DNA from 3 places in the Cupriavidus sp. KB_39 genome. Region 2 is predicted to be linked to each of the others. Evidence: predicted binding sites of a transcription regulator. Region 2 holds the regulator's gene; each other region holds the start of a gene.
What was found. Region 2 encodes sigma-54, which starts transcription at its own class of promoters, with help from an activator protein. Its sites were predicted from a motif close to TGGCANGNAANCTGCTTT; they were not measured.
Positions count from the first base shown of each region.

Region 1: a site for sigma-54 is predicted at 2,764-2,781, ahead of AB4Z27_RS18545 (isopenicillin N synthase family dioxygenase). Genes of this name have one in related genera too.
Region 3: a site for sigma-54 is predicted at 4,443-4,460, ahead of urtA (urea ABC transporter substrate-binding protein). Genes of this name have one in related genera too.

Region 1 is NZ_JBFREV010000024.1:70,195-77,544, forward strand. It holds gene AB4Z27_RS18530 (arylamine N-acetyltransferase family protein) at 1-16, opposite strand, end outside; gene AB4Z27_RS18535 (Mpo1 family 2-hydroxy fatty acid dioxygenase) at 229-726, shown strand; gene AB4Z27_RS18540 (HU family DNA-binding protein) at 1,024-1,482, shown strand; gene AB4Z27_RS18545 (isopenicillin N synthase family dioxygenase) at 1,582-2,571, opposite strand; gene kdgD (5-dehydro-4-deoxyglucarate dehydratase) at 2,941-3,855, opposite strand; gene AB4Z27_RS18555 (MFS transporter) at 4,283-5,647, shown strand; gene garD (galactarate dehydratase) at 5,676-7,271, shown strand.
Region 2 is NZ_JBFREV010000014.1:93,793-99,231, forward strand. It holds gene AB4Z27_RS13305 (PTS sugar transporter subunit IIA) at 1-455, opposite strand, end outside; gene hpf (ribosome hibernation-promoting factor, HPF/YfiA family) at 934-1,287, opposite strand; gene AB4Z27_RS13315 (RNA polymerase factor sigma-54) at 1,338-2,819, opposite strand; gene lptB (LPS export ABC transporter ATP-binding protein) at 2,953-3,753, opposite strand; gene lptA (lipopolysaccharide transport periplasmic protein LptA) at 3,794-4,438, opposite strand; gene lptC (LPS export ABC transporter periplasmic protein LptC) at 4,502-5,137, opposite strand; gene AB4Z27_RS13335 (KpsF/GutQ family sugar-phosphate isomerase) at 5,150-5,439, opposite strand, start outside.
Region 3 is NZ_JBFREV010000002.1:181,958-189,307, reverse strand. It holds gene cyoA (ubiquinol oxidase subunit II) at 250-1,218, shown strand; gene cyoB (cytochrome o ubiquinol oxidase subunit I) at 1,227-3,200, shown strand; gene cyoC (cytochrome o ubiquinol oxidase subunit III) at 3,206-3,856, shown strand; gene cyoD (cytochrome o ubiquinol oxidase subunit IV) at 3,856-4,203, shown strand; gene urtA (urea ABC transporter substrate-binding protein) at 4,517-5,779, shown strand; gene urtB (urea ABC transporter permease subunit UrtB) at 5,897-7,350, shown strand, end outside.

The DNA.
Region 1 (7,350 bases), on a different contig from region 2:
CATCGACGGGAAGCATGGGGTTCGCTGTCTCCGTGGGGGTCCGATAGCGGCCCGGGTGGCGGTTGGTTTGGCGAGAATGCCAGGCTGCGCCGACGGAATCCGCTTCGTCAGCGGTGGGGTAGACCGAGGCCGGCGCGCCCACTACTATAAGTCCACAACGCCACCGGCACCGATGCCCCACGCATGACAGGGTCATCCTCAGCCGGGCCCTCTCACAGGAGACGCCCCGTGAAAACCCTGATCGAGCATCTGTCGCATTACGCGGCCTATCACCGCGATCGCCGCAACATCGTCACCCATTTCGTCGGCATCCCGATGATCGTGCTGGCCGTGACCACGCTGCTCGGCCGGCCCGCCMTGCCGCTCGGCGAGGGGGCGGCGTTCCTCACCCCGGCCATGGTCGTCTACGCGCTCTCGTGCCTGTTCTACCTGCGGCTGTCGTTCGCCTTCGGCCTCGCCATGGCGGTCATTCTGGCCGTATTCCTATGGGTTGGGGCATGGATTGCCGCGCTGCCGACGGCGGCCTGGCTCGCTTCCGGCATCGGCCTGTTCGTGGTGGGATGGATCATCCAGTTCGTCGGGCACTACTACGAGGGGCGCAAGCCGGCGTTCGTCGATGACCTCGTCGGGCTGCTGATCGGCCCGCTCTTCCTGGTGGCGGAGACCGCGTTCGCGATGGGCCTTGCCCGCGAAACGCACGACGCAATGGCCGCGCACGTGCACTGATCGGGTCAGATTCCAGATCTTCGGGCACACGCCGCGCACGCCAAAGTGGGGGGACGTACCCCCTTTACGCGTGCGCAAGGCCCGCTCGCGAGCCCGTTGCTGACGCAAAGCAGCGACAAAACCCGGGGTTTTCACTGGGTTTGACGTGCCTCATGTACGAAAACCCCTTGACTTGCGGTACTTTCCGCTATGATTCAGTGCGTACCGGCACCCGTGATTCGCAACGTGCCACTGCGGTGAGACGCAGCGATACGCRGCGATACGCCGGGACACATTCTTCAACTCACGTATATCGATATGGCGACCAAAGCGAAACCGACCACGAAGACTGCAACCAAGCCCGCTGCCAAGAAGGCACCGGCAACCAAGGCACCCGTGAAGGCTGCCGCCAAGAAGGCCGCTCCGGCCAAGAAGGCTGCTCCCGCCGCTGCTCCGGCTCCGAAGCCGCTGAAGGACACCTTCAACAAGTCGAGCCTGGTCGCTCACCTGGTAGCTCAGACCCAGCTGGAAGCCAAGGCCGTGAAGTCGGTGCTGGCCCATCTGGAAAACACCATCGTCAGCGCGCTGAACAAGAAGGGCGCCGGCGAATTCACGCTGCCGGGCCTGCTGAAGGTGACCGCACAGCAAGTGCCGGCCAAGAAGAAGCGCTTTGGCAAGGACCCGTTCACGGGTGAAGAGCGTTGGTTCCCGGCCAAGCCGGCCAGCGTCAAGGTCAAGGTCCGTCCGCTGAAGAAGCTGAAGGACGCCGCGGCCTGATCGCCACGCATCTTTGGTAGTCCTGAAAACCCCACCCGCTCCGGCGCGTGGGGTTTTTTGTTGCCCGGATGCCCGGGCGGCGAGGGCGGCGAGGGCGGGTCAGTACGCCTTGAAATTGGCTGCCACGCGCTGGCGCAGGAAATCGCCCGCCGAGATGGCYGGGTACAGCCGYGCAGGGCCCTCGATCGTCGCCTCGCGGTTGGCCTGGCAGAAGAACGCCAGGCTGTAGCGCGGGCCCATGTACTCGCCCGGCGCGGGGTTGCGCACGCGGTGGAAGTTGGACGGCAGGCGGTCATCGCTCCAGCGCATCAGCATGTCCCCGATATTGCACGTGATGACGTCCTCGTCCGGGGCGATGGGCGTCCACGCCTGCGCCTCCATCTCCTTGCCCGGACAGACCTGCAGGCCGCCCTGGCCCTGGCGCTGGAACAGCAGCGTCAGGCAGTCGAAATCCGTATGGGCACCGGCACGCCAGAGTTCGAGTTTGTCCTGCGCCTCGGGCGGAATCGCGTAGTAGTGCAGCAGCCGCAGCGTGCTCTGGTAGTCCGGCGCGGCCGGGTCGTGGGCGCGCGTGAAGAATTCCGGATCGAAGCCGAGCTTGTCGGCGAAGCAGGACAGGAGCTTCATGCCSACCTCCCAGCACTGGCGCTCGAAGGCCAGCATGGTGGCCTGGAAGCCGGCCAGCTCCGCCTCRSTGGGCCAYAGCGGCGCCATGTGCGGGCGSGTGATCTGGTAGGACTCCTTCTGGTCCGGCGTGCCSGTGGACGGCCGYACCTGCGCGCGGGACTCCCAGCCGGCGTTGTTGGCCTTCTGCAGCGGATACAGGCCCTTCACGGCCTCCGGCAGCGCGAAGAAGCGTTCGGTCATGGCGAAGGCTTCGCGCACGGCGGCGAGGTCGATGCCRTGGTTCGCMACCTGGAAGAAGCCGACGTCCACGGCCGCATGCCAGAGTTCGTCGGCGATCTCGGCCTTGCGGCGGGGGTAGTCGGAGAGGTCGATGCGGCGGATCTCGCGCGCGCTGGTCTCGTGGCCTTGCGCGCCCATGCGGGATTCGCGGGCCAGTTCGTGGAGGGAGGCGGTGTCGGTCATGATCGTTCCGGAGTCAGGAAAGGTTGGGTGCGGCCCTGCCTTTCGCGCGATGACTGCCGGGGGATCTGACCTGCGGACGATCTCTTGAGCCCCGGTGCCAGTCGCGCAAGGGCGGGGCACGGACGTCAAGAGCAATTTCCTGCCGCGCACCGGGGGTGGGCGGTTGAACGCTTCTACTCTTCGGGGGGTGAGATTGCAGGTTTCGGGCCAGGGGGATGGCGCCGATTTTGRSCCARTTSCGGGCCGATTTGCGCCGGGGTGGCGCACGCCATGCCGCAGGATGGTGCGGCGCGCCCAAAAAAAAACGCCGGCGCAAAGGCCGGCGTTCAGTTCTTTCCTCCCGCAGCGGGGAGGGCACCACATGACCGCTTACTGCGGTCCCAGCTTGCGGATCAGGGCGTCCAGCTTGCCCATTTCCTCTTCGTTCAGGTCCGTCAGCGGTGCGCGCACCGGGCCGGCATCGTGGCCAACCAGCTTGGCGCCGGCCTTGACGATCGACACCGCGTAGCCGTGCTTGCGGTTACGGATGTCCAGGTACGGCAGGAAGAAGTCGTCGATCAGGCGACCCACGGTAGCGTGGTCGTCCGCCGCGATGGCGCGGTAGAAGTCCATCGCCGTCTTCGGGATGAAGTTGAACACGGCCGACGAGTACACCGGCACGCCCAGCGCCTTGTAGGCAGCGGCGTAGACCTCGGCGGTGGGCAGGCCRCCCAGGTAGGCCAGGCGGTCGCCGAGCTTGCGGCGCACGCGCACCATTGCCTCGATCTCGCCCACGCCGTCCTTGAAGCCGATCAGGTTCGGGCAGCGGTCGACCACGCGTTCCAGCAGGTCGGCGCCGATGCGCGAGTTGGCGCGGTTGTAGACGATCACGCCGCACTTGGTGGCCTTGCAGACCTCTTCAATGTGGTTGGCGATGCCTTCTTCGCTGGCTTCGGTCAGGTAATGCGGCATCAGCAGGATGCCGTGCGCGCCCAGGCGCTCGGCTTCCTTGGCGTATTCGATGGCCACGCGGGTCGGGCCGCCGGCGCCGGCCAGGATGGGTACCTTGCCACGGCAGGTTTCCACCGCGGTGCGGATCACGTTCGAATAGTCCTGCTGCGTCAGCGAGAAGAACTCGCCCGTGCCGCCGGCTGCGAACAGGGCCGAGGCGCCGTACGGGGCCAGCCATTCCAGGCGTTCGATATAGGTCGACGGGCGGAAATTGCCCTGTTCGTCAAAGTCGGTCACGGGGAACGAAAGCAGGCCGTCCGAAATAATCTGCTTGAGTTCTTGCGGTGTAGTCATGTCGCTCATCCTGATCGCCACATGGCGAAAATGGTGTGGTTTGTTAATGGGGCAAGGCCCGTTCGATGACCTCGCACCCAACTGCTGAGTGGATTCGAGATAAGTCATCGTACAACTAACAACTTGACGGTGCAAGGGCTAAGGGCACGACCGAGGGAAAACCCCGGCATTTTTGCCCGCACCGGGGGTGGGCAGACGAGGGGGGCGTCACATCGCCCAGACCGGCCGATCGCCCGCCAGGCCGCAAGGAGATTGAAAGGAAGGCCATCGGGCCCGATGCCCGAAAGCAGGGCGATTTGCACCGTTCAGGGTAAACGCGCACTGTGTCTGACGGAACCGCGTCCCTATAATCGCAGTCGTACGACGACATATCACAAGCCGGTTCCCACGCATTCTGCACCCGGTCCCCGGCTGTGAGGAGACCCCGATGAACGCAAGCCCCACTTCCAGCACCGCCGCCGCGACTTCTGTCGAAGGCGCGCGCCGCACCAACGTCCGCTACTGGATTCTCCTGCTCATCTTCATTGTGACCACGGTCAACTACGCCGACCGGGCCACGCTGTCGATCACCGGCCCCGCGATGCGCGAGGAGTTCGGCTTCAGCGCCGTGCAGATGGGCTATATCTTCTCCGCCTTCAGCTGGGCCTATGTGATGGCGCAGATTCCAGGCGGCTGGCTGCTCGACCGCTTCGGCGCACGCCGCATCTACGCGGCCAGCATCTTCGTCTGGTCGTTCTTCACGCTGCTGCAGGGCTGGCTGGGCGTGTTCGCCACCATCGGCTCGGTCATGACCGTACTGTTCGCGCTGCGCTTTGCCGTGGGCCTGGCCGAATCGCCGGCTTTCCCGGCCAACGCCAAGGTGGTCGCCAGCTGGTTCCCCACCGCCGAGCGTGGCACGGCATCGGCCATCTTCAACGCCGCCCAGTACTTCGCCGCCGTGGTCTTCACGCCGCTGATGGCCTGGGTCGTCCATAGCTGGGGCTGGCACCACGTCTACCTGTGGATGGGCCTGATGGGCATGGCGCTGGCGCTGGTATGGCTCAAGATCATGCGCAGCCCGGCCACGCACCCGGCCGTGAACCGCGCCGAACTCGACTATATCGAGCAGGGCGGCGGGCTGATCCATATGAACGAAGGCGCCGGCCAGGCCAAGGAAAAGGCACCGGCGGGCTGGTTCTACGCCAAGCAACTGCTCTCCAACCGCATGCTGGCTGGCGTGTACCTCGGCCAGTACTGCATCAACGTGCTGACGTACTTCTTCCTGACGTGGTTCCCGGTGTACCTGGTGCAGGCGCGCGGCATGTCGATCCTGAAGGCGGGCTTCGTGGCCTCGCTGCCGGCTATCTGCGGCTTCCTGGGCGGGGTGCTGGGCGGGGTGATCTCCGACAGCCTGCTGCGCAAGGGCTACTCGCTGACCTTCGCGCGCAAGCTGCCCATCGTGGTCGGCATGCTGCTGTCCGTGTCGATGATTGCCTGCAACTACGTGGATGCCGAGTGGCTGGTGGTCGGCATCATGGCGCTGGCCTTCTTCGGCAAGGGCATTGGCGCGCTGGGCTGGGCTGTGGTGGCCGATACGGCGCCCAAGGAGGTCATGGGCCTCGCCGGCAGCATTTTCAACACCTTTGGCAATATCGCCGGCATCGTGACGCCGATCGTGATCGGCTATATCCTCAGCGTCACGGGCTCGTTCAACGGCGCGCTGGTTTTCGTGGGCATCAACGCCCTGGTCACCGTGGTGAGCTACCTGGTGATCGTGAAGGACATCCGGCGCGTGGAACTGAAGCACGCCTGATATAGAGAGAAGACAAGGACCCCCCAACATGTCTGAACAGGATTCCCCGGTGGCCGCCCAGGCCGTGGCTGCCGACCCCAAGCCGCTGTACATCCGCATCCACGCCGACGACAACGTGGCCATCATCGCCAATGACGGCGGCCTGCCCGCCGGCACGGTGTTCCCGTGCGGCCTGACGCTCGTGGAACGCGTGCCGCAGGGCCACAAGGTGGCGCTGGTGGACCTGAAGCAGGACGACGCGGTCATGCGCTACAACGTGGTGATCGGCTACGCGCTGAAAGACCTGCCGCGCGGCAGCTGGATCAACGAGCGCGTGCTGCGCATGCCCGAGCCGCCGGGCCTGACCGACCTGCCGATCGGCACGCGCGTGCCGGCGCCGCTGCCGCCGCTGGAAGGCTATACCTTCGAAGGCTTCCGCAACCCGGACGGCTCCGTGGGCACCCGCAACATCCTGGCGATTACCACCACGGTGCAGTGCGTGTCCGGCGTGGTCGAGCACGCGGTGCGCCGCATCAAGGCCGAACTGCTGCCGCGCTACCCCAATGTCGACGACGTGATCGGCCTGGAGCACACCTATGGCTGCGGCGTGGCGATCGACGCCCCCGATGCCATCGTGCCCATCCGCACGCTGCGCAACATCGCCCTGAACCCCAACTTCGGCGGCCGCGCGATGATGGTGAGCCTGGGCTGCGAGAAGCTCCAGCCGGAACGCCTGATGCCGCCCGGCACGATCCCCATCCAGACCGGCGCCGGCGAGGTGCAGGTGGGCGTAGTCTGTCTGCAGGATGACCAGCACGTGGGCTTCGGGTCGATGATCGACTCGATCATGACCATGGCCGAATCGCACCTCGAAGTGCTGAACGCGCGCCAGCGCGAGACCTGCCCGGTCTCCGAACTGGTGGTGGGCGTGCAGTGCGGCGGCAGCGACGCCTTCTCGGGCGTGACCGCCAACCCCGCCGTGGGCTACGCCACGGACCTGCTGGTGCGTGCCGGCGCCGCCGTGATGTTCTCGGAAGTGACCGAGGTGCGCGACGGCATCGCCCAGCTAACCGCACGGGCCGCGACGCCGGAAGTGGCCGAGGCCATGATCCGCGAGATGGACTGGTACGACCGCTACCTGGACCGTGGCCGCGTGGACCGCAGCGCCAACACCTCGCCCGGCAACAAGAAGGGCGGGCTGTCGAACATCGTGGAAAAGGCGATGGGGTCCATCGTCAAGTCGGGCAGCTCGGCCATCTCCGGCGTGCTGTCACCGGGCGAGAAGCTCAAGCAGAAGGGCCTGATCTACGCCGCCACGCCGGCCAGCGACTTTATCTGCGGCACGCTGCAACTGGCCGCCGGCATGAACCTGCACGTGTTCACCACTGGCCGGGGCACGCCGTATGGCCTGGCCGAGGTGCCGGTGATCAAGGTGGCCACCCGCAACGACCTGGCGCGCCGCTGGCACGACCTGATGGACATCAACGCGGGCCGCATCGCCACCGGCGAGGCCACCATCGAGGATGTAGGCTGGGAGTTGTTCAACCTGATGCTGGACGTGGCCAGCGGGCGCAAGAAGACCTGGGCCGAGCACCACAAGCTCTACAACTCGCTCGCGCTGTTCAACCCGGCGCCGGTGACCTGAGTCACTGGCTGGGCAGGGAAGAGAAGGGGCCGCCGTCGCGCGGTCCCTTTTTTTTGCCGATGCGCTGCGCCCGGGGCGA
Region 2 (5,439 bases):
CAGGGGTGCCACTGCGTCAGCAGATCATGCACCGCTTCCGACGTGGGCAGTGTGGCGAGGCCCTCGCGCATCTCGCGGTCCGAGAGCAGTTGGGCGATTTCCGACAGGATTTCCAGATGTTGTTGCGTGGCCTGTTCCGGCACGAGCAGGAAGATCAACAGCGACACCGGCTTGCCGTCCGGCGATTCGAACGGAATGGGCTCGGCCAGGCGCATGAAGCCGGCCAGCGGCTGCTTGAGACCCTTGATGCGGCCATGCGGAATGGCCACGCCGGCACCCAGACCCGTGGAACCCAGCGATTCGCGCGCGAACAGGTTATCGGTCACGGTAGCACGCGCCACGCCATGGTTGTTCTCGAACAGGAGCCCGGCTTGCTCGAACACCCGCTTCTTGCTGGTGACGGTGACGTCGAGATGGATGTTGCCGGGTGGCAGCAATTTGGCCAAACGATTCATGGGCGATGCGCGAGAAGTCAGGTTAGCGGGCCGGGGCGCGAAGGCCGTCCCGCCGGATTCGGGGCGAAACTTGGGTACCGAGATCTTGTCTGGGACGCCCGCATTGGAGCGTCCGGCCATTATAGAGCAGGGCTCCACCGCGATTTTGCGATGCAGCGCCGGGGTCGCGGCGGTGCCACGACGTGCCGGCCGGCTTGCCCACCCGGGGTGTCCCGGGGCCGTCCTGTCGTTATTTGTATGGCGGAGCATACACCGAGGCGGGCGGCTTGCGAACACTTGTTCCCATTTTGACCGCTCCCGGGGGCCCCGGGTCGCCCTCCGGCGTGGCAATAAGGTAACGAAACATTCCAGGTGCCCGCACCGTCACCGCCATGGCGCGCGCCCATCAAAAAAGCCGCGCTGATTGCGCGGCTTGAGCTCTTCTTTTCAGTCCTCTGCAGGGTCGGCAACCGCTCTGTTTTCGGTTGCCTGCAGGTCTCTACTGCTGCGTCAGTTGCTGGGCGGCCATCTGGTACTTCACCGCCTCGCGATCGTGGCCCTGTACGCGGTCCTTGTAGCGGATGACCTGGCGGTCGAGCTTGTCGACCAGACAGTCGATCGCCGCATACAGATCTTCATGATGCGCTTCGACGAAGATGTCCTTCCCCTTCAGATGCAGATTGATTTCCGCGTACTGGCGCCGGTCCTTCTCCTTGTGGTTGTCCACCGATAGCAGCACGCTCACGCCGATGACCTGATCGAAATGCCTGACAATTCGCTCCAGTTTCGTTTCCACATACTCACGCAGCGGGGGCGTGATGTCGAGGTGGTGTCCACTGATCTTGAAGTTCATAGCGCTTCTCCTTCTGAAAGAGCCGCACCAGGCAGGCGGTTGCGGCTCGGCTACAAAGTCTTGCGGAGATTGACTGCGGGGATCTTGAGCGCTTCGCGGTATTTCGCCACCGTGCGGCGTGCGACCACGAAGCCTTGCTCACCCAGCAGTTCGGCGATCCGGCTGTCGGAAAGAGGATTCCTGGGGTCTTCGGCTCCTATCAGTTGCTTGATCAGCGCGCGGATTGCCGTGGAGGAGGCCGCGCCGCCAGTCTCCGTAGAGACGTGGCTCCCAAAGAAGTACTTCAACTCGAAAGTACCCATGGGCGTGGCCATGTACTTATTCGTGGTGACCCGGGAAATGGTCGACTCATGTAAACCGAGTGTATCGGCTATTTCCCGCAAAACCAAGGGGCGCATCGCGATTTCGCCATGCGTGAAAAAGTTCTTTTGACGTTCCACAATTGCCTGCGAAACACGCAGGATCGTATCGAATCGTTGCTGGATGTTCTTGATAAGCCACCGCGCCTCCTGAAGCTTCTGCTGCAGGCCTGCCGTCCCCGTTTCGCCCTTCGCGCCGCGCAGGATCTGCGCATACATGTCGTTGATGCGCAGCCGTGGCATGACATCCGGATTGAGCGCCGCGATCCACCCGCTGCCGCTCTTGCGCACGAACACGTCGGGCACCACGAAGTCGGCCTCGGGACGGTTGAACGCGTGCCCCGGATACGGCGCCAGCGAGCGAATCAGTTCGTGTGCCGCCTTCAGTGCTATTTCGTCCACCTGGAGCGCTTTCTTTAGCCGCGTGTAGTCGCGCACGGCCAGCAGTTCCAGATGATGATTGACGATGGTCAGCGCCAGCTCACGATGGGAGTGCTTCAGGCGACGCAATTGCAGGCTGAGGCACTCCGCGGCATTGCGCGCGCCCACGCCGGGCGGGTCGAAGCTCTGCAGCAGGGTCAGGATCGCGTGGACTTCGTCGATCTCGAATTCGAGTTCCTCGGGCAGTTCGGTGCAGATTTCCTCGAGCGAGGCGCTCAGGTAGCCGTCATCGTCGAGCGATTCGATCAGGAAGATGGCCAGGCCCTTGTCGCGCACCGAGATCTTCAGCGGGGCCAACTGCCCCATCAGGTGCTCGCGCAGCGTGGGCTCGGCATCGCGCAACTGCATCGGCGACTTTTCGTCCTCGTCGCCCTGGGGGCGGCGGGCGAAGTCGTCGAGGCTCCAGTCRCTGCCGTAGTCCTCGCTGCCGTTGTCGTTGTAGTTGTCGTCCTCACCGCCGGACGCGCCATCGGTGCGCGCGTCGCCGTTGGGCTGAGGCTCGGAGGAGGCCGGCGCGGGGGCGCTCTGGAGGTTGACCGAGCCATCGGCGGCTACCCGCAACGGGCTTTCGATCCAGTCGTTTTCGCGTTCGAGCAGGGGATTTTCGGTCAGCGCCTGTTCCACTTCCTGCTGGAGTTCAAGCGTCGAGAGCTGCAACAATCGAATCGACTGTTGCAGCTGCGGGGTCAATGCCAGATGTTGCGAGAGACGAAGCTGAAGCGACGGTTTCATGCGACCTATTCTATGCGCATCCTTCCGACTATGGAACGGAAATTGCTATCGCCTATCGCTCTGACTTCCTGATCGACCCCGGCTGTCGCCGTGGAGGCCGGGAGAAGCGCGGCCGCACGCGGCGGCCGATGGGTCACATGCGGAAATTTTCGCCCAGGTACACGCGTCGCACGGACTCGTTGGCGATGATTTCCTCAGGCTGGCCGGCGGCCAGCACCGTGCCTTCGCTGATGATGTAGGCGTGGTCGCAGATGCCGAGCGTCTCGCGCACGTTGTGGTCGGTGATCAGCACGCCGATGTTGCGCGCCTTCAGGAAGCTCACGATGCGCTGGATTTCGCCCACGGCGATGGGGTCCACGCCGGCGAACGGCTCGTCCAGCAGGATGAAGCGCGGCGCGGAGGCCAGCGCCCGGGCAATTTCCACGCGGCGGCGCTCGCCGCCGGAGAGCGACAGCGCCGGGTTGTTGCGCAGATGGGCGATCTGCAGGTCGTCCAGCAGCGAATCCAGGCGGCGTTCGATCTCGGCCTTCGGCAGCGGCTTGCCCTTCTCCAATTGCAACTCGAGCACGGCGCGGATGTTTTCCTCGACGTTGAGCTTGCGGAAGACCGAGGCCTCCTGCGGCAGGTAGGACAGGCCCATGCGGGCGCGCTCGTGGATCGGCAGGCCGCTGATGTGCTGGTCGTCCAGCACGATGTCGCCCTCATCCAGTGCCACCAGGCCCACGATCATGTAGAACGACGTGGTCTTGCCGGCGCCGTTCGGACCGAGCAGGCCGACCACCTCGCCGCTCTTCACGTCCAGCGAGACGTCCTTGACCACGGTGCGCGAACCGTAGCGCTTCTTCAGGTGGCGCACGACCAGCGTGCTGCTGTCGGTACGGGCGGCCGACGGGGCTGCGGAGGCGTTCGGGGCGAGCGTGGCGGAGTCGTTCATCAGGTCAATGCATGCGTGACGCGGCGGGCGCGTCCGGGGTTCAGGGCTTGCCGGGCGCGGGCGCCGGCTTCAGTTCCAGCGGCGGTGGCGGCGCGGCGGCGCCGCTGGCCGGGTCCGCGCGCGGCGAGAGCACGGCGCGCACGCGGCCGGACGGGTTGCCGGTGGAGGTGTTGTTGTCGCCGCCGGCAGCCGTGTAGTACTCGTTGCGGCTGTCGTAGGTGATCACGGCGCCGCGGATCTCGTCGACGGTCTTCGCGCCGGCGATGCGCGCCGCGCGGGCATGACCGATCAGCTTCGACATTTCCTGCTTGCCGTCGTACTCGATGCGGTCGCCCCAGCCATCGATGTATTCGTCCACGCCGTCGCGCTTCTGGCGGATATACGCCTGGCGTCCCGGATTGGCCGTGGCCACCGCGTACTGGTAGCCCTCGGGGTCGGTGCGGATCTGCGCGGCGTCCGACTTCAGCACCATCGTGCCCTTGGTCAGCACGACGTTGCCGGTCAGCGTATAGATCTGCTTCACGTCGTCATAGCTGGCGTTGTTGGCCTCCAGCACCAGCGGCTTGTCCTTGTCGGCACGCTCCGCCAGGGCCGGCTGGGCCAGGGTCGCGCCGAGCGCGGCGATTGCCACCGCCAGGGCGGGCACGATGCGGCGACAGGACAACGTCGTCAGGGATGGGGTCATGTTGGTCAGCTGAGAGAATGACGGGCGATCCGTTGCCGGCGCCTGGCGTGCGTGTTGTTGTGCTTACTGCGTGGTCCGGGCCTGCCCCGACGGCGGATTCATGACGATGGTGCCGCGTACGTTGCCGAGCAATTGTACTTCGCGCGTGACATTGTTGAAGACCAGTCCGTTGGCCGTCATCACCGACGGGCCGCGCGTGAGTTGTACCGCTTTATCGGTCTTGACGATGTCGTCATTGACCAGCAACTGGAAATATTGCGATGCAGCGGTCATGCGCGGGTCCTTCGACGGATCCACGCCGGGTTGCCGTACCAGGAAGGCATTGCCGTACAGGTCGATGACCGAGCCCTCCGAGTTCATCACGCCCCGGTCCGCGTTGACCGTGACCGGGGGGCGGTCCGGCTGGTAGGCGCGCATGGCCGGCGTGGTCACCTCGTAGGTCTGGTCGTCCTCGAAATGGATCATCTTCACGCCGGTGAAGCGCATCTTGGTGGCGCCGGTCGTGTCCAGTTCCGTGGCCGAGAAGCGGTCCATGTAGTAGTCCGCCTCATGGCGCTTGGCGCGGTTCTGGGCGGCCTCGTCCTCATGGGGCGAGTTGATCTGCACCAGCCAGAACGTGCTGCCGGCGACCATCGCCATTAGCAGCAGCGGCAGCAGCCGCATGACCAGACCGGAGATCCTGCCGAAGAAGTCGCGCATCGCCGGCCCCGCTCAGATGACCTTGGCGCGGGTCAGGTCATGGATGTGGAGCGCGCCCACGAGCTTGCCGTCGCCATCGACCACCAGCAGCTGGTTGATGCGGTTCGCTTCCATGATCTGCACCGCTTCCACGGCCAGCTGGTCCTGGTTCACCACGTGGGGGTTACGGTGCATGACCTCGCCGATGGGCACGGTGCGCCAGTCGCGCGGGGTTTCCAGCAGGCGGCGCAGGTCGCCGTCGGTGAACACGCCGATGGCGTGGCCGTCCGGGTCCACCACGGCCGTCATGGCCAGGCCCTTGC
Region 3 (7,350 bases), on a different contig from region 2:
GCAGTCGGTTACCTCAGCGCACGCACCGCCCCCTCCGGCATCCCGCGCACGCAGTCGTCAGTTGCTGTCCAGCCGCGTTCATGGCGTTGCCCGGCCGCATGGTCCGCAGGCGCTTGCATCGCCAGTCCCGCAACGCCAGCTTTGGACACGTCCTCCGGTTTTTCCCAGCCCAGCCAGCCAGTTGCCCCGTGCAGCGGATGGCGGTGCCGCGCCTGCATGTCGGGAGCGGCCCAACCAGACCGTCGTGACATGAAAAAACCCATAATGCCGCGCTGGACGCGGTTCCTGCCTAGCCTTGGCTTGCTGTTGCTGGCCGGCTGCAACATGACGCTGCTCGACCCGAAGGGTCAGGTCGGTGTCGACATCAAGGGCATCATCCTGATCGCCACCTGGCTCATGCTGCTGGTGGTGGTGCCGGTGATCGTCCTGACGCTGGTCTTCGCCTGGAAGTACCGCGCCACGAACACGGCTGCCCGGTACGAGCCGGACTGGTCGCACTCGACCAAGATCGAAGTGGTGGTCTGGCTGATCCCCTGCATCATCATCGCGGTGCTGGGCTACATCACCTGGAAGTCGTCGCACGACCTGGACCCCTACAAGCCGCTGGAATCGAACGTCAAGCCGATCACGGTGGAAGCGGTCGCGCTGAACTGGAAATGGCTGTTCATCTATCCGGAACTGAAGATCGCCACGGTCAACCAGCTGGCGCTCCCGGTGGGTACCCCGGTGAACTTCAAGATCACCTCGGATTCGATCATGAATTCGTTCTTCATCCCCCAGCTGGGCAGCCAGGTGTATGCCATGGCCGGGATGGAGACCAAGCTGCACCTCATCGCCAACGAAACCGGCACGTATGACGGCATGTCCGCCAACTACAGCGGCGGCGGCTTCTCGGGCATGAAATTCAAGGCCATTGCGATGTCGAACTTCGACTTCGACGCGTGGGTGGCCCAGGTGCGCGCTTCTGACCGCCAACTCGCTGCCGCGGACTACAAGGTCCTGGCCAAGCCGAGCGAAGCGGAACCGGTTGCCCTCTACGGCAAGGTCGAAGACGGCCTGTACACCGGCATCCTGCATCAGTACATGGGCGCCGACGGCCGCGCCATGGCCCGCGAGGGCTTCGATGGCGGCCCGGTCTGCACGTCGCGTAACACGCTCGGCGAAGAGCGGGTGTCCATGACCACGCCGGCCAAGCCGGCGCTGGGCGCGCAATCCTAGGAGCAATGATGTTTGGCAAATTGAGTTTGTCGGCGATTCCGTTTCATGAGCCGATCATCATGATCACACTGAGCTGCGTGGCCCTGGGCGGGCTGGCGCTGCTCGGTGGGATTACGTACTTCAAGAAGTGGAACTACCTGTGGAGCGAGTGGATTACGTCCGTCGACCACAAAAAGATCGGCGTGATGTATTCGCTGGTGGCGCTGATCATGCTGCTGCGCGGCTTTGCCGACGCGGTCATGATGCGTACCCAGCTGGCGCTGGCCACCAACGGCGACCCCGGCATCCTGCCCCCTGAGCACTACGACCAGATCTTCACCGCCCACGGCGTGATCATGATCTTCTTCGTGGCCATGCCGCTGATGACGGGCCTGATGAACCTCGTGGTGCCGCTGCAGATCGGCGCGCGCGACGTGGCGTTCCCGTTCCTGAACACGCTGAGCTTCTGGCTGTTCGTGGCCGGCGCGATGCTGGTCAACGTGTCCCTGGGGGTTGGTGAATTCGCACGTACCGGCTGGCTGGCGTATCCGCCGCTGTCGGGCATCGACTACAGCCCTGGCGTAGGGGTGGATTACTACCTCTGGTCCTTGCAGATATCAGGCTTGGGCACGCTGCTGACCGGCGTGAACTTCCTTGTGACCATCCTCAAGATGCGCGCCCCGGGCATGACCCTGATGCGCATGCCGGTGTTCACCTGGACCGTGCTGGGCACCAACGTGCTGATCGTGGCCGCCTTCCCGGTGCTGACGGTGTCGCTGGCGCTGCTGGGCCTGGACCGCTACTTCGGCATGCACTTCTTCACGAACGACGGTGGCGGCAACGCCATGATGTACGTGAACCTGATCTGGATCTGGGGCCACCCCGAGGTGTACATCCTGATCCTGCCGGCGTTCGGCATCTTCTCGGAAATCATCTCGACGTTCTCGGGCAAGAAGCTGTTCGGCTACAAGGGCATGGTCTACGCGACGGCCGCGATCATGGTGCTGTCGTTCCTGGTCTGGCTGCACCACTTCTTCACGATGGGCTCCGGCGCCAACGTGAATGCCTTCTTCGGCATCACCACGATGATCATCTCCATCCCGACCGGGGTGAAGATCTTCAACTGGCTGTTCACGATGTACCGTGGCCGCGTGCAGCTGACGTCGCCGGTGCTGTGGACGCTGGGCTTCATGGTCACCTTCGTGATCGGTGGCATGACCGGCGTGCTGATGGCCGTGCCGGCCGCCGACTTCGTGCTGCATAACAGCCTGTTCCTGATTGCCCACTTCCACAACGTGATCATCGGTGGCGTGCTGTTCGGCTACCTGGCCGGCGTGACCTACTGGTGGCCGAAGGCGTTCGGCTTCAAGCTGGACGAGCGTCTGGGCAAGTGCGCGTTCTGGTGCTGGCTGGTTGGCTTCTACTTCGCGTTCATGCCGCTGTACGTGCTGGGCCTGATGGGCATGACCCGCCGCCTGAACCATACCGACAACCCGGCCTGGACCCCGTTCCTGTACGCGGCCGTGATCGGCGTGGTGTTCATCGCCATGGGTATCGGCTTCCAGGTGCTGCAGATCGTCGTGTCGATCCGCAACCGCAAGGCGCTGGCGGACGTCACGGGCGATCCCTGGGGTGGCCGTACGCTGGAGTGGGCCACGTCGTCGCCGCCCGCGTTCTACAACTTCGCGCACACCCCGGTGGTGCGTGACCTGGACGCGTTTGCCGACATGAAGGCCCGTGGCGAGACCATCCGCACGGACGGCTACGAGCAGATCCACATGCCGAAGAACACCGCTGCAGGCTTCTACATGGGTGCCTTCAGCCTCGCGCTGGGCTTCGCGCTGACCTGGCATATCTGGTGGCTTGCCGCCGTGGGCCTGGTTGGCATGGTGGTGGCGTTCATCCGCCGCGCCAACGACGACCATATCGATTACTACGTGCCGGCCAAGCAGGTCGAGCAGATCGAAACGCTGCACCAGCAGCGCATCGCTACGCAGGGCTGATCATCATGTCGACTGAAGTTCTAGACCGTTTTGGGGCGCAAGCCCCCGCCCACGGCCACGCGCACGATGCCGCGCATGACCACGACCACGCCCATCACGACACCAGCGAGAACACCGTCTTTGGTTTCTGGCTGTACCTGATGAGCGACTGCATCTTGTTCGCGTGCCTGTTCGCCGCCTACGCCGTGCTGCGCGGCGAAGTGGCGGGCGGCCCGTCGGGCAAGGAGCTGTTCGAGCTCAACTTCGTGCTGGTCGAGACGTTCATCCTGCTGTTCTCGTCGATCACGTACGGCTTCGCGATGATCTCGCTGCAGAACCGCAGCAAGGGTCGCGTGCTGATCTGGCTGGGCGTGACGTTCCTGCTGGGCGCCGCGTTCATGTCGATGGAAATCTATGAGTTCCATCACCTGATCCACGAAGGCGCCGGCCCGGGCCGCAGCGCGTTCCTGTCGTCGTTCTTCACGCTCGTGGGCACCCACGGCCTGCACGTGGCCAGCGGCATGGTCTGGATGCTCGTGCTGATGTGGCAGCTGAACAAGAAGGGCATGACCCCGACGATGGAAAAGCGCCTGAACTGCCTGAGCCTGTTCTGGCACTTCTTGGACATCGTCTGGATCGGCGTCTTCACCGTCGTCTACCTGATGGGAGCACTGTAATGGCACAACAACATGCAACGGCCGCCCACGGCGAGTCGCACGGCCACAGCAGCGTCAAGTCGTATGTGATCGGCTTCGTGCTGGCCGTGATCCTGACGGTGATCCCGTTCAAGATCGTGATGGACGGCACGATGGACCGCGGCACCATCCTCTGGATCATCCTCGGCATGGCCGTGGTCCAGATCGTGGTCCACCTGAAGTACTTCCTCCACATGGATGGCTCCAAGGGCCAGCGCTGGAACGTCATGGCGTTCCTGTTCACGCTGCTGATCCTGTTCATCGTGCTGGCCGGTTCGCTCTGGATCATGCACAACATGAATGCCAACATGATGCCGATGATGAAGTAAGCATCGTCAGGCATGCAGCGAAGACGGGGCCCTCGGGCCCCGTTTTTTATTGTCGGCGGTGCGCGATGCACTGTCGCCGGCCCGGATCCTGCACTGATTTGCGGCCATGCACGATGCCGGTGCGGGAGTTGGCGCGCCCCCGCCGGCCCCGGTGACCCGATTGGCACCGGATTGGTGCGACGGGATCACCCGCCGTGACGTTTTCTCCCACCTTTGATCGTTCCCGGCCCGGCAGTCCATGGCACGCTAGTTGCAGAAGGATCACCCGGGGTGCGTAGAGTCCCTGACCACATACGACAAACTGGGAGCTGCAATGAAACGACGTGACATGCTGAAGCTGTCGGCGGTAGCCGCCGCGGCAATGATCGGTACCAGCCCGCTGCTGGCGCAGTCGAAGGATCCGATCAAGGTCGGCATCCTGCATTCGCTGTCGGGCACGATGGCCATCTCCGAGACCTCGCTTAAGGACGTGGCGCTGATGACCATCGACGAGATCAACAAGAGCGGCGGCGTGCTGGGCCGCAAGCTCGAGCCGGTGGTGGTGGACCCCGCCTCCAACTGGCCGCTGTTCGCCGAGAAGGCGCGCCAACTGGTCACTCAGGACAAGGTCGCCGTCACGTTTGGCTGCTGGACCTCGGTATCGCGCAAGTCCGTGCTCCCGGTCTACGAGGAACTGAACTCGCTGCTGTTCTACCCGGTGCAGTACGAGGGCGAGGAAATGTCGAAGAACGTGTTCTACACCGGCGCCGCGCCTAACCAGCAGGCCATCCCGGCTGTGGAATACCTGATGAGCAAGGAAGGCGGTGGCGCCAAGCGCTTCTTCCTGCTCGGCACCGATTACGTGTACCCACGCACGACCAACAAGATCCTGCGCGCGTTCCTGAAGAGCAAGGGCGTGGCCGACAAGGACATCGAGGAGGTCTACACCCCGTTCGGCCATAGCGACTATCAGACCATCGTCGCCAACATCAAGAAGTTCTCGCAGGGCGGCAAGACGGCCGTGATCTCGACGATCAATGGCGACTCCAACGTGCCGTTCTACAAGGAACTGGGCAACGCTGGCCTGAAGGCCAAGGACGTGCCGGTGGTGGCCTTCTCCGTGGGCGAGGAAGAACTGCGCGGCATCGACACCAAGCCGCTGGTCGGCCATCTGGCCGCCTGGAACTACTTCATGTCGGTGAAGAACCCCGAGAATGACGCGTTCAAGAAGCAATGGGCGGCATGGGTCAAGGCCAACAACCTGCCCGGCGGCGACAAGCGCGTGACCAACGACCCGATGGAAGCCACCTACGTCGGCATCCATATGTGGGCGCAGGCGGTCAAGAAGGCCGGCACCACCGATCCGGACAAGGTGCGCCAGGCCATGTATGGCCAGACCTTCAAGTCGCCGGACGGCTTCACGCTGACCATGGGCGAGAACCACCACCTGTACAAGCCGGTGATGATCGGCGAAGTGAAGGGCGACGGCCAGTTCTCCGTGGTGTGGAAGACGGCGAAGCCGGTGCGCGCGCAGCCGTGGAGTCCGTTCATCGCGGGTAACGAAGGCAAGCCGGACAAGGTTGTCGCCGGCCGCTGATCTCCAGCGTACCCATGGTGTTTTGCCCCTCTCCCTTGGGAGAGGGGAGCCCTCCCTCGGTCGTTCCACGCATAAAAGACGCGAACCATCGCGCCATATCAGACGCCAGCCAGCCCTATGCACCGATCTCCATTCCCGTCCGCCTTGCCGTGGCTGCGCGCCATGCTGGCTGCGCTGTTGCTGGCCGCCGCGCCGCTGTGGGCGGCACCGCTCACGCAGGCTGACCTCAAGCCGCTGGTCGAAGACGACTTCGACGCGAAGACCGCCGCGCTCGCCGCGCTGACCCAGGCGCCGCCCGAGCAGGCCGGCCCGATCCTGCGCGCGCTCCAGGACGATGCACTCCAATTTGCGCCATCGGTGGGCATGGTGCGCCAGGATGGCGACAAGACCGTCGATGCCATCACTGGCAAGCCGGTGACCGTGAAAGCCGATGAACTCGAGTCCCTCACGCTGAACAACAGCCTGCGGGCCATCGTCGATAGCGCCGCGAGCAGCCTCCTGCTGCAGTCGCCGGACATCGCGGTGCGTACGCAGGCCATCAACACCTTGTCCGATCAACCCGAGAGCGCCTCGCGCGAAGTCGTGGAAGCGGCCCGCAAGGCCGAGGCCGATGCCGGCCTGCGCGCCCGGCTCGACGTGATCTGGGCCAACACCGTACTGGCGCAGGGCACCGACGCCACGCGCGACGCGCGGCTGGAAGCCATCCGCATCCTCGGCCAGGACAGCAATCCGCAGATCCGCCAGAAGCTGACGCCGCTGGTGGAGCGCGATGAAGCGGGCAAGTTCAAGGAGCCCGACGCCGACGTGCGCGCCGCCGCCCAGCAGGCCATCGACAAGATGCGTGGCGAGCAAGGCCGCGCCGAGCTGCTCGGCAACCTGTTCGCCGGCCTGAGCCTCGGCAGTGTGCTGCTGCTGGCCGCGCTGGGCCTGGCCATCACCTACGGGCTGATCGGCGTCATCAACATGGCGCACGGCGAGTTCCTGATGATCGGCGCCTACGCCACCTACGTGGTGCAGACGCTGTTCCGCGCCTATGCGCCGAATGCGTTCGATTGGTACCTGCTGGCGGCGCTGCCGGCGTCGTTCCTGGCAGCGGGTGTCGTCGGCTTCGCCATCGAGCGGATCGTGCTGCGCCACCTGTACGGCCGCCCGCTCGAGACGCTGCTGGCCACGTTCGGTATCAGCCTGCTGCTGATGCAGGCCGTGCGCACCATCTTCGGCGCCCAGAACGTGGAGGTAGCCAACCCCAACTGGATGAGCGGCGGCGTCACGGCGATGGCCGGCCTCGTGATTCCGTACAACCGCATCGTCATCATCGCCTTCGCGCTGGCCGTGGTGGCCGTGGCGTGGGCGGTGCTGAATCGCACGCGGCTCGGCCTGTTCGTGCGCGCCACCACGCAGAACCGCACCATGGCGGCCTGTGTGGGCGTGCGCACGTGGAAGGTGGATAGCTACGCCTTCGCCTTCGGTGCCGGCATCGCCGGGCTGGGCGGCTGCGCGCTGTCCCAGATCGGCAACGTAGGGCCGGACCTCGGGCAGGCCTACATCATCGATTCGTTCATGGTGGTGGT